3 regions of the Streptomyces sp. SLBN-8D4 genome follow, and region 1 is predicted to be linked to each of the others. Evidence: riboswitches for the same ligand, from Rfam matches in the RefSeq annotation. Region 1 holds a riboswitch; each other region holds the start of a gene.
What was found. A riboswitch is a leader RNA that binds a small molecule or an ion and turns the genes downstream of it on or off. The one in region 1 is predicted to bind cyclic di-AMP.
Positions count from the first base shown of each region.

Region 1 (4,054 bases):
TGATGGCGCAGTTCATGTACCTCGAACACCAGGCCCCGGACCGGGACATCGCCCTGTACATCAACTCCCCCGGCGGCTCGTTCAGCGCGATGTCGGCTATCTACGACACGATGCAGTACGTCAGTTGCGACGTGGAGACGACCTGCCTCGGCCAGGCCGGCTCCTCCGCGGCGGTGCTGCTCGCGGCTGGCACCCCGGGCAAGCGGTCCGTGCTGCCGGGCGCCCGGGTGGTGATCCACCAGCCCGCGCTGAGCGAGCCCGTGCAGGGGCAGGCCAGTGATCTGGCCATCCAGGCAGACGAGTTGCTCCGGGTGCGGGCCCGCCTGGAGGAGATGCTCGTCCGGCACACCGGGCGCAGCCGCGAGCAGGTGAGCGCGGACATCGAGCGGGACAAGATCCTCGACGCGCAGGGCGCTCTGGACTACGGCCTGGCGGACGCGATCGTCCCGAGCCGCAAGTCCTCCCCCACCGCACCGGGCGCGAGGTGAGCCCTCGATGGTGCCGGATCTTCCCCCGCTGCCCGCGCTCACGCGCGCCGAGGGCGAGCTGATCGACCGTTATCTGGAGGTGGTCGACCTGCTGGGCCGGATCAACCCGGCCCGGCGGGAGGACACCTACGGCGGACTGCGCGCGGCCCAGGCGCTGGTGACCAGGGCGGCCGAGCTGCGTGACGCGCTGGCGCTGATGCACGGCCGGGGCGAGCGAGAACTGCACGCCGAGACACTGGCGCGGGCCCTGCGGGTCCTGGACGGCGAACGGCGTACGGCCCGGGTCACCGTGCCGCCCGAATCCGACAACTGACGCACCGGCAGCAATTCCGGACGCCCCGTGGTCTGACGAGGCGCCCGGGGCGCGGTTGAAACGGACCAAAAGGCGTACCGCCATTTGCAGGAGGCTCGGCTCCTTTTTCGGGACCGCCGAGGTTGCACAACGCGCGTGGTTCAGGGCGGGAATGAGGAGTTTCTGTGCTGGTCGCGCGGCCCGTGGGGCCCTCGACGCCCCTTCGCTAGCTCAGGTGTCCACCCGAACGGGTGAGTGGTGAGTAACAACACAAACCCCCGGTTCCATTGGGTTTTTGGGACATCCGTGCGCCAAGATCCCTGTCTGACGACAAGCCCCCGCCGCAGCGGCGGGGCGATCCGGGCGGACGCCGAGTCCTGCCGCCGCCCGGATGACCGGTCGACAGGAGTGGATCGGCAGGAGTGGAGGACCCAAGCAACGACGGGTCGCCGGAACGGTCACGCCATGACCGGGTCGAGCAGCCCTTGGGGTGAAGCCGCGTCAGCGGCCGGGCAACTTCGCCAGCCCGAATCCGACAGGTCATCCTTCACAGGCGGCTGACGAAGGGTTGCGCATGACTGCGCTCAATCGTGTCCCGTCGCTGATGGTCCGGGCCGGTACGGCCTCGGCCTTCGCCATCGCCGCCGTGGGCGGCTCCGTCGTGGTTCCGGGCGTCGCAGCCGACGCCGCCGCCGCGACACCGGCGACGAAGGCGCTCAAGGTAGCGGCCTCCAAGAAGGGCTCGCCGTACAAGTACGGCGCCACCGGGCCCCGCCGCTTCGACTGCTCAGGGCTCACGCTGTACTCGTTCAAGAAGGCGGGCAAGAAGCTCCCGCGCACGGCGGCCCAGCAGTACAACAAGACCCGCCACATCGGCTCGGGCAGCCGCAAGGCCGGCGACCTGGTGTTCTTCCACTCGGGTTCGAACGTCTACCACGTCGGCATCTACGCCGGGAAGGGAAAGATCTGGCACGCCCCGAAGACCGGGGACGTGGTGAGGCTGCAGAAGATCTGGACGAAGAGCGTCTGGTACGGCCGGGTCAAGTGACGCCCCCGAGGGGGCGGCGGCGACCTGACCTCCCGCCGTCCCCTCGGGTCTCCCGGGACGCGTGACACGGCTTCAGGTGGTTACCCGTGCCCGCATGGCCGACCACCGCCCGTGCACCGCCCGCAACGAGACCCCGCTGGAGCGCGCCGACCGCAACTTCGGCGAGCTGCTCCAGGAACTGCGCGTCACCCAGACCGGAGTGCAGATCCTCTTCGCCTTTCTGCTGACCCTGGCCTTCACCCAGCGCTTCCCGTCCCTCGACACCTTCCAGCGCGCCACGTACGTCACCACACTGCTGTTCGCGGTGCTCGCGGCGGCCCTCTTCACCGCGCCGGCCGCCCTGCACCGCTCGCTCTTCCAGCGCGGCGCCAAGGCCCGCATCGTGCAGGTCTCCTCCCGGCTAGCCACGATCGGCATGGGCGTTCTGGTGCTCGCGTTCACCGGCTCGGTGCTGCTCGTGGTGGACGTGACGACGGACCGGGCCGGCGGACTGGCCGCGGGCGCGGCGACCCTGCTGATGTGTCTGGGCCTGTGGGGCCTGCTCCCCCGCCTGGTCCTGCGGGCGGGACGCGCAGAGGAGCACAGGGCGGCGCAGGCGCAGGCACAGGCGCAGTCGCACCCGGCCCCCGGGCCGACGGAGCGCGAGGTGATCAGGCCGCGAGCGGCCGTTCGGCCCGGAGCATCACCGCGAGAGCCGTCACCGCGTCTGCGATGACCCCGGGACACATCGCCCTGTCGAACTGATGTCTTCTACGGCTCCTGCTGCCCCGCGGCGGTGACCGGCTCCGCCGGTACCGTCCACGGGAGTTCGATCGAGACGGTCTTGCCGCCTTCGCCGGTGGGCCTGACTCTCAGCCTGCCGCCGCTCTCGGCGGCGAGCCAGCGGATGATCACCATCCCCCGTCCGTTGTCCTGCTGGACCGCGGCCGGCAGGCGCTTGGGGAAGCGGGGGTGGCTGTCGGTGACCCCGATGCGCAGCTGTTCGTCACGGTCCAGCTCGATGTCCACCGTGAAGGTGGGTGACTGCCCGAAGGTGTGCTGTACGGCGTTGGTGGCGAGTTCGGAGACGATGAGCCGGACGGTCTCGGCGGCGTCCGTGGTCGGCGCCAGCCCCCACTCCGCCAGGGTGCTCAGGACGTAGGTGCGGGCCGCGGAGACCGAGGCGGGTTCGCTCGGCAGAGTGACGGATGCTTCCAGGTGGTCTGCCATGGCGACGTCGTCCCTTTCCCACGGGACCGGAGTCCGACACGGTGCGGATGGTTCGAGTACGGTCCCGGACTGGTGGTTCATCGTCAGAGTGCCATCACGGAGGCCGCGACGGGTGCCGATCCACCAAGATGTGCATATATCTGTCGCTCGAAGCGGTGAACTCTGCGACGCGAGACCGTATTTGGGCAGCTCGTCAGGAGTAAGGAGGAGCGCATGCAGCACGGCCCCGCGGTGCGCCGGCGGAAACTGGGCGCCGAACTGCGTGCGTTGCGCGCGAGTGCGGGGCTCACCAGCGGTGAGGCGGCCCGGCTCGTGGGCTGGCACCAGTCGAAGGTGAGCCGCATCGAGACCGGTGCCAGCGGGGTGAAACCGGCCGATGTGCGGTTACTTCTCGACGCCTACCGCGTGGGGGACGCGAATCTGCGGGAACTGCTGCTGGTATTGGCGGGCTCCGACGAGAGCGGCGGCCGGCACCACTGGTGGCACGCGTACCGGGGTGTCCTGCCGCCGACGTACCGGGACTTCATCAGTCTGGAGTCCCAGGCGAGCGCGATGCGCACGCTGGAGACCTCGGTCGTGCCCGGGCTGCTCCAGACGCCCGAGTACGCCCGCGCGGTGACCCGGGCCGCCGTGGACGGCCTGGACGACGAACGTCTCGACGCGCTGGTCGAGGTCCGGCTGGCCCGGCAGGACATCCTCCGTGCGCAGCCGCCCCTGGAGTTGAGCGCGGTCCTGGACGAGGCGGTGCTGCGACGGGAGGTCGGCGGCCCCGAGGTGATGGCCCGTCAGCGAAAGAGACTCCTGGAGGCGGCCCGGCTGCCTCAAGTGCGGCTGCAGGTACTGCCGTTCACTGCCGGGGCGCATGTGGGTATCACCGGGCCTTTCGTAATCTTCTCATTTTCGCGCACTTCTGATCTGGATGTGGTTGTTCTCGACCACTTGACGAGTAGCCTCTATCTCGAGCGGAAAGAAGACCTCCAGGCCTACACCGAGGCCTTCAACACCCTTCGGATCCAC
Region 1 is NZ_JBMGQC010000001.1:8,261,855-8,265,908, reverse strand. It holds gene RKD20_RS37625 (ATP-dependent Clp protease proteolytic subunit) at 1-488, shown strand, start outside; gene RKD20_RS37620 (hypothetical protein) at 496-801, shown strand; cyclic di-AMP (ydaO/yuaA leader) riboswitch at 1,218-1,351, shown strand; gene RKD20_RS37615 (C40 family peptidase) at 1,355-1,828, shown strand; gene RKD20_RS37610 (DUF6328 family protein) at 1,923-2,543, shown strand; gene RKD20_RS37605 (ATP-binding protein) at 2,579-3,037, opposite strand; gene RKD20_RS37600 (helix-turn-helix domain-containing protein) at 3,251-4,054, shown strand, end outside.

Region 2 (4,054 bases), 3.1 Mb from region 1:
CCACCCCGTCCACGGCGTCCACCCGGCGGTGCCGTACCCCGCCTACAACCCGTACCGGACGTAGGGCCGGGAGTCAGGCCGACGCCTGCGTCAGGCGAGCCACTTCCTCCTCCGTCAGCGTCAGCTCCCCGACCCCCAGCAGCGCCGGCAGCTGTTCCACCGTGCGGGCGGAGGCGATCGGGGCCGCCACCGTCGGCTGGGCCGCGAGCCAGGCGAGGGCGACTGTGGCGACCGGGACCGTGTGGGCCTCGGCGATGTCGTCCAGGGCCGCGAGGACCTTCCGGCCGCGTTCGGTGTCCAGGTGCTTTCCGGCGCCCGCGGCCCGCGGACCGGCGACCGTCGCGCCCGGGCGGTACTTGCCGGTGAGGAACCCGGAGGCGAGGGCGTAGTACGGGACCGCGGCGAGACCCGCGCGGGCGGCCACCGACTCCAGCTCGCCTTCGTAGGTGTCGCGGGAGACCAGGTTGTAGTGGGGCTGGAGGGCGACATAGCGCGCCAGGCCCTCGCGGTCGGAGAAGGCGAGGGACTCCGAGAGCCGCGCGGCGGAGATGTTGGAGGCGCCGATCGCCCGCACCTTGCCCGCCTTCACCAGCTCGTCCAGCGCGCCGATGATCTCCTCGACCGGCACCTCGGGCTTGTCGAAGTGGGTGTAGTAGAGGTCGATGCGGTCGGTGCGCAGGCGCTGCAGCGAGGCGTCGGCGGCCGCCTTGATGTTGGTGGCGGTCAGGCCGGGGAAGTCGGGGTGCTGGCTGACCTTCGTGGCGATGACGACGTCGTCGCGGTTGCCGCGGGCCGCCATCCAGTTGCCGATGACCGTCTCGGACTCGCCGCCGGAGTTGCCGTCGGCCCACGACGAGTACGAGTCGGCCGTGTCGACGAAGTTGCCGCCGGCCGCGGTGTACGCGTCGAGGACGCCGAAGGATGTGGCCTCGTCGGCGGTCCAGCCGAAGACGTTGCCGCCGAGGGAGAGCGGGAAGACCTTGAGGTCGGAGGAGCCGAGCTTGCGAAGAGACGTCATGTCGTACGTCAACGCCCGTGCCGGACGCCGGTCTTCCGCTGTGGCCGCAAAGTCCTCGCAAACAGGCGGAATGATCCACTCCGGAACTCCGGCGGCCCTGGCGTCGGGGGGACGTCGCCAGGGCTGCCGGAGTGCGGAGGAAACCTCAGGGAGTGAGACCCTTGCCGCGCAGCCACGCCATCGGGTCGATCCCGGTCGCCGCGCCGCCCGGGTGGACCTCCAGGTGCAGGTGCGCGCCGGTCACGTTGCCGGTGGCGCCCACGCGGCCGATGACGTCACCGGTGCCGACCTTCTGGCCGACGCTGACACTGATCGAGGACTGGTGGCAGAACCACAGCTCGGTGCCGTCGTCGAGGGTGAGGATCGTGCGGTAGCCGTAGGAACCGGCCCAGCCGGCCTCGGTGATGGTGCCGCTGTGGATCGCCTTGATGAGCGTGCCCGTGGGGGCGGCGAAGTCGAGGCCCGTGTGATAGCCGGAGGACCACAGCGAACCGGCCTGACCGAAGGTCCCCGTGATGGTGTACGACGAGGTCGGCAGCGTGTACTGCTTGGCGAGCTCGGCCAGGCGCGCGGCCTCGGCCACCTTCGCGGCCGCCTCCTCCGCCTTCTTCTTCGCGGCGGTGGCCTTCTCCTGGGCCTCCTTCTCCGCCTTGGCGGCGGCCTCGTCGGCCTCCTTCTCGGCGGCGGCCCGCGACGGCCTGGGCGGCCTTGGTGTCGAGCTGGCCCTGCTGCACCTCGGCCTGGGCCAGGATGCGCGAGCGCAGCGCCTCACCGGCGTCCGAGGTGCCCTGGGCGGTGTCGGCGGTGGTGGCGCCGACGCTGCTGAAGGCGCTCGTGTCGTCCGCGGCGGAGCCGGAGTCGTCCGAGATGAGCGAGCTCACGGAGCCCAGGTCGGGCATGGAGATGGAGACCGGGGGCTTGCCGGTGTTGGCGCTGGCCATACCGCCCGCGCTGACGGCGGCTATGACACCGACGCCCAGAACCGTGGAGCTACGGGCGAATCCTCCGCCACGCTGCTTGGCGACGCGATGCCGGCCTCGTACGGGGGCGAGGGAGTCCGCGGTCGGGTTCCACTCGCCGAGCAGGGCCTCGTCGTCGGCGCGGTAACCGCCGTACACGAGGGTGTCGCTGGGTACGTACGGCGCCTCGGGGGCAGGCGGGTTGGACGCCACGTGGGCGCGCTCCTTTCCTTCCTTCTCGCCTACCGGGTTAGCTGACGGGTTCGGAGCAGGAAGGTCTCCTACGCGCGTATACCCGCCGTGCTGCCACGGCGGACTACGAGCGATTCACCCCAAGTTGGTGGTTCCCCGGTTCCCTTGCGGAATTCGGCGCGTGAGCACGGAGCCGTCTCTTGTGACGGCTGGGACGACCGCGCTGCGTTATCGAACGTTAATAGACCCGGGGGTCCGATTCCAAGCTGTTCCGCTTGATCATTAACGAAATCCCGGAGGACTTACGGCCCATGAACGGTGAAAAACGGGCGAGTTGACCCCGCCCCAGGCGACACACCGGCATTGACGGTACGTCAGTTGTTATGCGGAGGGCGGCCACCCGCTCACCCCGCGTCACGACGGCCGCCGAGACGTCGCCGACCGTGGGAAAACACTCAGGGCCGGATTCCAGTGAACTGGAATCCGGCCCTGAGCCTTGAGTAGCGGGGACAGGATTTGAACCTGCGACCTCTGGGTTATGAGCCCAGCGAGCTACCGAGCTGCTCCACCCCGCGTCGTTGTGTGACCAGCATACGTCATCCGCGAGGTGGTTCGCGCCAGGGGTGTCCCGGAGGCCCGGTTTCCCGCGTGGCGGCCACGAGGGAGTTTCGGTACGGCCCCGTCGTCCGGCGTGAGCCGCAGGAGCCCGGTGACGACCTCGACCCCCGCCGCCACCGAAAGCGCCGAGCTCAGCCGACGCCGAGTTCGGTCAACTCGCCCAGCGGCAGCGTGTGCTGGGTCTGGAGGACCTTCGCGCGCAGGTAGCGGACGTTGTGGGCGGTGGTGAAGACACCGGTGGGGACCCGGTCGCCGACGTCGATGCCGAGGTCGCGCAACTGGCCCGCCTTGTCGGGGTTGTTGGAGAGCAGGTCGAGCTCGGCGATCCCGAGGGCCTGGAGCATCTGCGCGGCCGCCGTGTAGTCGCGGGCGTCCTCGGGCAGGCCCAGCGCGGTGTTCGCGGCGTAGGTGTCGAGGCCCTGGTCCTGGAGGGCGTACGCGTCGAGCTTGTTGTAGAGGCCGATGCCGCGGCCCTCCTGGCGGAGGTAGAGCAGGACTCCGCCGCGCCCGGCTATGCGCTCGACCGCCTCGCGCAGCTGCGGGCCGCAGTCGCAGCGCGCGGAGCCGAAGACGTCACCGGTGAGGCACTCGGAGTGCAGCCGCACCAGCGGGACGGTGCCGGGCGCGGGGTCGCCGAGGACGACGGCGAGGTGCTCCTGCCCGTCGATCAGGCCGTGGAAAGTGACGAGCTCGGCGTCTACGCGGTAGCCGTCCCCGAAGCGCAACGGGACGCGGACGCGGGAGCGCTGGGTGGCTGCGGGCAGGTCGGACATGCGGGTACTCCGCTCCGTGGACACACCTGCTTCAGATTTGAAGCAGTTCTACTGATCGAGACCCTACCCCATGCTTTAAATTTGAAGCAACGGCTTTATGGCGCTCGTCACACGTGGACTTCCCAGGAACACGGCGCTCAGGAACAGGGCGGGGCCGACCGCCGGCGCCACGGGAGCCCCTCGAAGGGCCCGTCCTCCCCCTGGAGCCCCGCGGCGACGCCGGTGAAGATGTCCTCCAGCTGCCCCACCTGCTCCGGGGTGAGCCGGTCGAAGAGCGCGGCGCGGACCGTCTCCACGTGCCCGGGCGCCGTCCGCTCCAGTACCGCCATACCCTCGCCCGTGAGGACCGCGATGCTGCCGCGCTTGTCCGACTCGCAGCTCTCGCGCCGCACCAGCCCGTCCTTCTCCAGCCGGGCTACGGCGTACGTCAGCCGGGGCCGGGTGATCTTCAGCCCCTCGGCGAGCTCGGTCATCCGCAGCCGCCGTTCCGGGGT
Region 2 is NZ_JBMGQC010000001.1:5,180,175-5,184,228, reverse strand. It holds gene RKD20_RS23465 (PrsW family intramembrane metalloprotease) at 1-64, shown strand, start outside; gene RKD20_RS23460 (aldo/keto reductase) at 74-1,018, opposite strand; partial or broken gene RKD20_RS23455 (M23 family metallopeptidase) at 1,164-2,190, opposite strand; cyclic di-AMP (ydaO/yuaA leader) riboswitch at 2,202-2,359, opposite strand; tRNA gene RKD20_RS23450 (tRNA-Met) at 2,671-2,744, opposite strand; gene RKD20_RS23445 (GTP cyclohydrolase II) at 2,919-3,560, opposite strand; gene RKD20_RS23440 (MarR family winged helix-turn-helix transcriptional regulator) at 3,698-4,054, opposite strand, start outside.
Region 2: it holds a riboswitch for cyclic di-AMP, as region 1 does, so the genes downstream of both, RKD20_RS23455 (M23 family metallopeptidase) here and RKD20_RS37615 (C40 family peptidase) in region 1, are expected to answer to the same signal.

Region 3 (4,054 bases), 2.5 Mb from region 1:
CACCTGGCGGTTCGCCACCGAACCCCTGTGGATCGGCGGGCAGGCCATCGCCGCCGGGGACCCGGTGCTCGTCGTGCTGGCCGCCGCGGACCGGGATCCGGAGCGGTTCGCCGACCCCGATGTGCTCGATCTGTCCCGCCGTGACAATCAGCACCTCGGTTACGGTCACGGCATCCACTACTGCCTCGGTGCCCCGCTCGCCCGCCTGGAGGGCCAGACCGCGCTCGCTACCCTCCTCACCCGTCTCCCGGACCTCCAACTCGCGGTGGATTCAGCTGATTTGCGCTGGCGTGGCGGACTCATCATGCGTGGACTGCGTACTTTGCCCGTGGATTTCACGCCCGTCCGGTAATCGACCGAGGGGTCAGGCGTATCCCCGTGCGGGGCCGCGTAAACATGACGCGCCCTCAAGTCTGTGATCTTCACGTGATCTACGCGGCATTAACTTGTGACAAGTGATCGAATCCCTATACGTTCACGGACCAGCGCGGTGTCCCGCACCACCCACCACGCCAGTACTTGCTGTCTCGGGAAAGGTCCCCCCATGCTCTCCGGGAACGGTCGTCACCGTCGCCCCCGTCAGGCTCCGGCTCTCCTCGTGGCGGCCGGTGTGACGGGATCCGCCATCGCGATCCCACTGCTCGGAGCGACCGGAGCGAGCGCCGCCACCGGCACCACCTGGGACCATGTCGCGGAGTGCGAGAGCGGCGGTTCCTGGAGCGCGAACGACGGCAACGGCTACTACGGCGGCCTCCAGATGTCCCAGGAGAACTGGGAGAAGTACGGCGGCCTCGAATACGCCAAGACCGCGGACCTGGCCAGCCGCAACCAGCAGATAGCCGTGGCGGAGAAGCTCCTCGCGGACCAGGGCATCGCCGCGTGGCCGACCTGCGGTCTGCTCAGCGGCCTCAGCAAGGATTCGAGCTCGGCCGACGTCGACACGGGTGTGGGGAGCGGTACGCCCTCGGCCTCGGCGTCCGGATCATCCGACTCGTCTGGTTCGTCTGATTCATCCGGTTCCTCCAACTCGTCGGGCTCTGAGGAGTCTTCCGGTCTGCTCGGCGCGCTGGACGGTTCGTCCGCGACGCCGTCGGCCTCTCCCTCCAGTGGCGACAGCTCCGCCAAGCCGGACAAAAAGGATTCTTCAGGCTCGGACGACTCGGCCGGGAAGCAGGCGCAGCCTTCCGACAGCTCGCCCGTGGTCGGCACAGAAGGGGATGAAGCAGACAAGTCGTGGCAGGAGGGCAGCTCTTCGGCCCTCGTGGACGTCGGAGCCCTCGGCTCCGGCAAGCACCGCGGTGACAGCGCGGAGGAGAGTGCGACGAAGAGCACGGCCTCTGCCCCGGCCGGCCGGCATGCCGCCGCCACCTATGTCGTCCAGGAGGGCGACTCCCTCGCCTCCATCGCCGACTCCCTTGGTCTCGACGGCGGATGGCGCGCCCTCTATGCCGAGAACAAGGACCGCATCGGGGCCGACCCGAGCAACATCGTCGCCGGTCAGACGCTCGACACAGGGGCTGAATAGGGCTGAAAAGCCCAGAAAAACAGCGGCAGTTCGCGTCACACTTCGCACCGAATGTCCACTTTGGTGAAAGTGTGGGATGAGTCTCAGAAGCCCTGATCGTCTTTGAAATTCCCGCCGAGCGCGTGTCTACGGTCGTGACCGCTCGGCAACCCGAGCCCCGTCTGTCGCAACGCCGAATCCTGCCAGCGGCCGTACGGGAACAGTCGTCGCGTCAAGCGCCGTAGGCAGGAGCGGGGGACCCAAGGTAAGCGCCGGGTCCGGAAGTTGAGGCCTCACGGGGTCTCACGGCCGAAAGGCCGCCGGAACCGGCTTGGGGTGAAGCCGCGCACCGCAGGGTGTGCGACCGGGCAACTCAACCGGCCCGAACCCGACAGCTCACCTCGCAGGCGTCGGTGAGGGGATCCACCATGCTGTTTTCCGGCAAGGGCAAGCACCGTCGTCCTTCCAAGGCCACCCGCGCCGCCGCTCTGGCCGGCGTCACCGGTGTCGCCATCGCCGCCCCGCTGATGGCGGCCGGCAACGCCTCTGCCGCCACCGCCTCCGAGTGGGACACCGTCGCCCAGTGCGAGTCCGGCGGCAACTGGTCCATCAACACCGGCAACGGCTACTACGGCGGCCTGCAGTTCTCGGCCTCCACCTGGGCCGCGTACGGCGGCACGCAGTACGCCGCGCAGGCCAACCAGGCCAGCAAGTCCCAGCAGATCGCCGTCGCCGAGAAGGTCCTCGCCTCCCAGGGCAAGGGTGCCTGGCCGGTCTGCGGCACGGGCCTGTCCAGCGCCGGCTACAACGGCGGCAGCAGCTCGTCCTCCTCCAGCTCGAACTCCAGCTCCTCGAACTCGGGCACCAGCACCCGCTCGACCGACGAGCAGAGCGCCTCGCGTTCGACCGACCGCCCGGCGGCCAAGAAGACCGTCACCACCCCGACCGGCAAGAAGGTCAAGAAGGGCGATGGCGAGTACAAGGTCGTCAAGGGTGACACCCTCAGCTCGATCGCCGAGAAGCACAAGGTCAAGGGCGGCTACCAGAAGCTGTTCAAGCTGAACAAGGACATCATCGAGGACGCGAACCTCATCTACCCGGGTCAGCAGCTGCACCTCAAGTAAGACCCAGCTGAACCACGGTGCCCTCGCAGCCGTGTCCTTCGGGATGAAGGCCTCGTGAGGGTCACCCCCCGTCCCCACGGGCTCCCCGCTCCGGTGCGTGTTCCCCCGTACGCACCGGAGCGGGGTTTTTCTTGCCCCGGTGCCGGGACGTCTTTGTTCAGTTCAGAAACAATTTACTCTCGGTTCTGTCCAGGGGGCGGTCCACACGGTGGCCGATCCTCCGGAGCCGGTTAGGCTCGGTCTCGCAGAACCCACCGCGGTCCCGGCGGACCGTGTCACATCCCAAGAAGGAGATGCTCGTGCCGTCCATCGACGTCGTCGTAGCCCGGGAAATCCTGGACTCCCGAGGCAACCCCACGGTCGAGGTCGAGGTCGGCCTCGACGACGGCAGCACCGGTCGTGCCGCCGTCCCGTCCGGCGCCTCCACGGGCGCCTTCGAGGCCATCGAGCTGCGCGACGGTGACCCGAACCGCTACCAGGGCAAGGGTGTCGAGAAGGCCGTCCTCGCCGTCATCGAGCAGATCGGCCCGGAGCTCGTCGGCTACGACGCCACCGAGCAGCGTCTGATCGACCAGGCGATGTTCGACCTGGACGCCACCGACAACAAGGGCTCGCTCGGCGCCAACGCCATCCTCGGCGTCTCCCTCGCCGTCGCCCACGCCGCCTCCGAGGCCAGCGACCTCCCGCTCTTCCGCTACCTGGGCGGCCCGAACGCGCACCTGCTGCCGGTGCCGATGATGAACATCCTGAACGGCGGCTCGCACGCCGACTCCAACGTGGACATCCAGGAGTTCATGATCGCCCCGATCGGCGCGGAGTCCTTCTCCGAGGCGCTGCGCTGGGGCACCGAGGTCTACCACACCCTCAAGAAGGTCCTGAAGAGCAAGGGCCTGTCCACCGGTCTCGGCGACGAGGGCGGCTTCGCGCCGAACCTGGAGTCGAACCGCGCCGCCCTGGACCTGATTCTCGAGGCGATCAAGGAAGCCGGTTACATCCCCGGCGAGCAGGTCGCCCTGGCGCTCGACGTCGCCGCCTCCGAGTTCTACAAGGACGGCAAGTACCAGTTCGAGGGCAAGGACCGCTCCGCCGCCGAGATGACGGAGTACTACGAGGAGCTCGTGGCGGCCTACCCGCTCGTCTCCATCGAGGACCCGCTGTTCGAGGACGACTGGGCCGGCTGGAAGGTCCTCACCGACAAGCTGGGCGACAAGGTCCAGATCGTCGGCGACGACCTGTTCGTCACCAACCCGGAGCGTCTGGCCCGCGGCATCGAGGACGGTGCCGCCAACGCGCTGCTCGTCAAGGTGAACCAGATCGGCTCGCTGACCGAGACCCTCGACGCGGTGGAGCTCGCCCAGCGCAGCGGTTTCAAGTGCATGATGTCCCACCGCTCCGGCGAGACCGAGGACGTCACCATCGCCGACCT
Region 3 is NZ_JBMGQC010000001.1:5,733,390-5,737,443, forward strand. It holds gene RKD20_RS26105 (cytochrome P450 family protein) at 1-352, shown strand, start outside; gene RKD20_RS26110 (transglycosylase family protein) at 545-1,525, shown strand; cyclic di-AMP (ydaO/yuaA leader) riboswitch at 1,732-1,929, shown strand; gene RKD20_RS26115 (transglycosylase family protein) at 1,933-2,628, shown strand; gene eno (phosphopyruvate hydratase) at 2,922-4,054, shown strand, end outside.
Region 3: it holds a riboswitch for cyclic di-AMP, as region 1 does, so the genes downstream of both, RKD20_RS26115 (transglycosylase family protein) here and RKD20_RS37615 (C40 family peptidase) in region 1, are expected to answer to the same signal.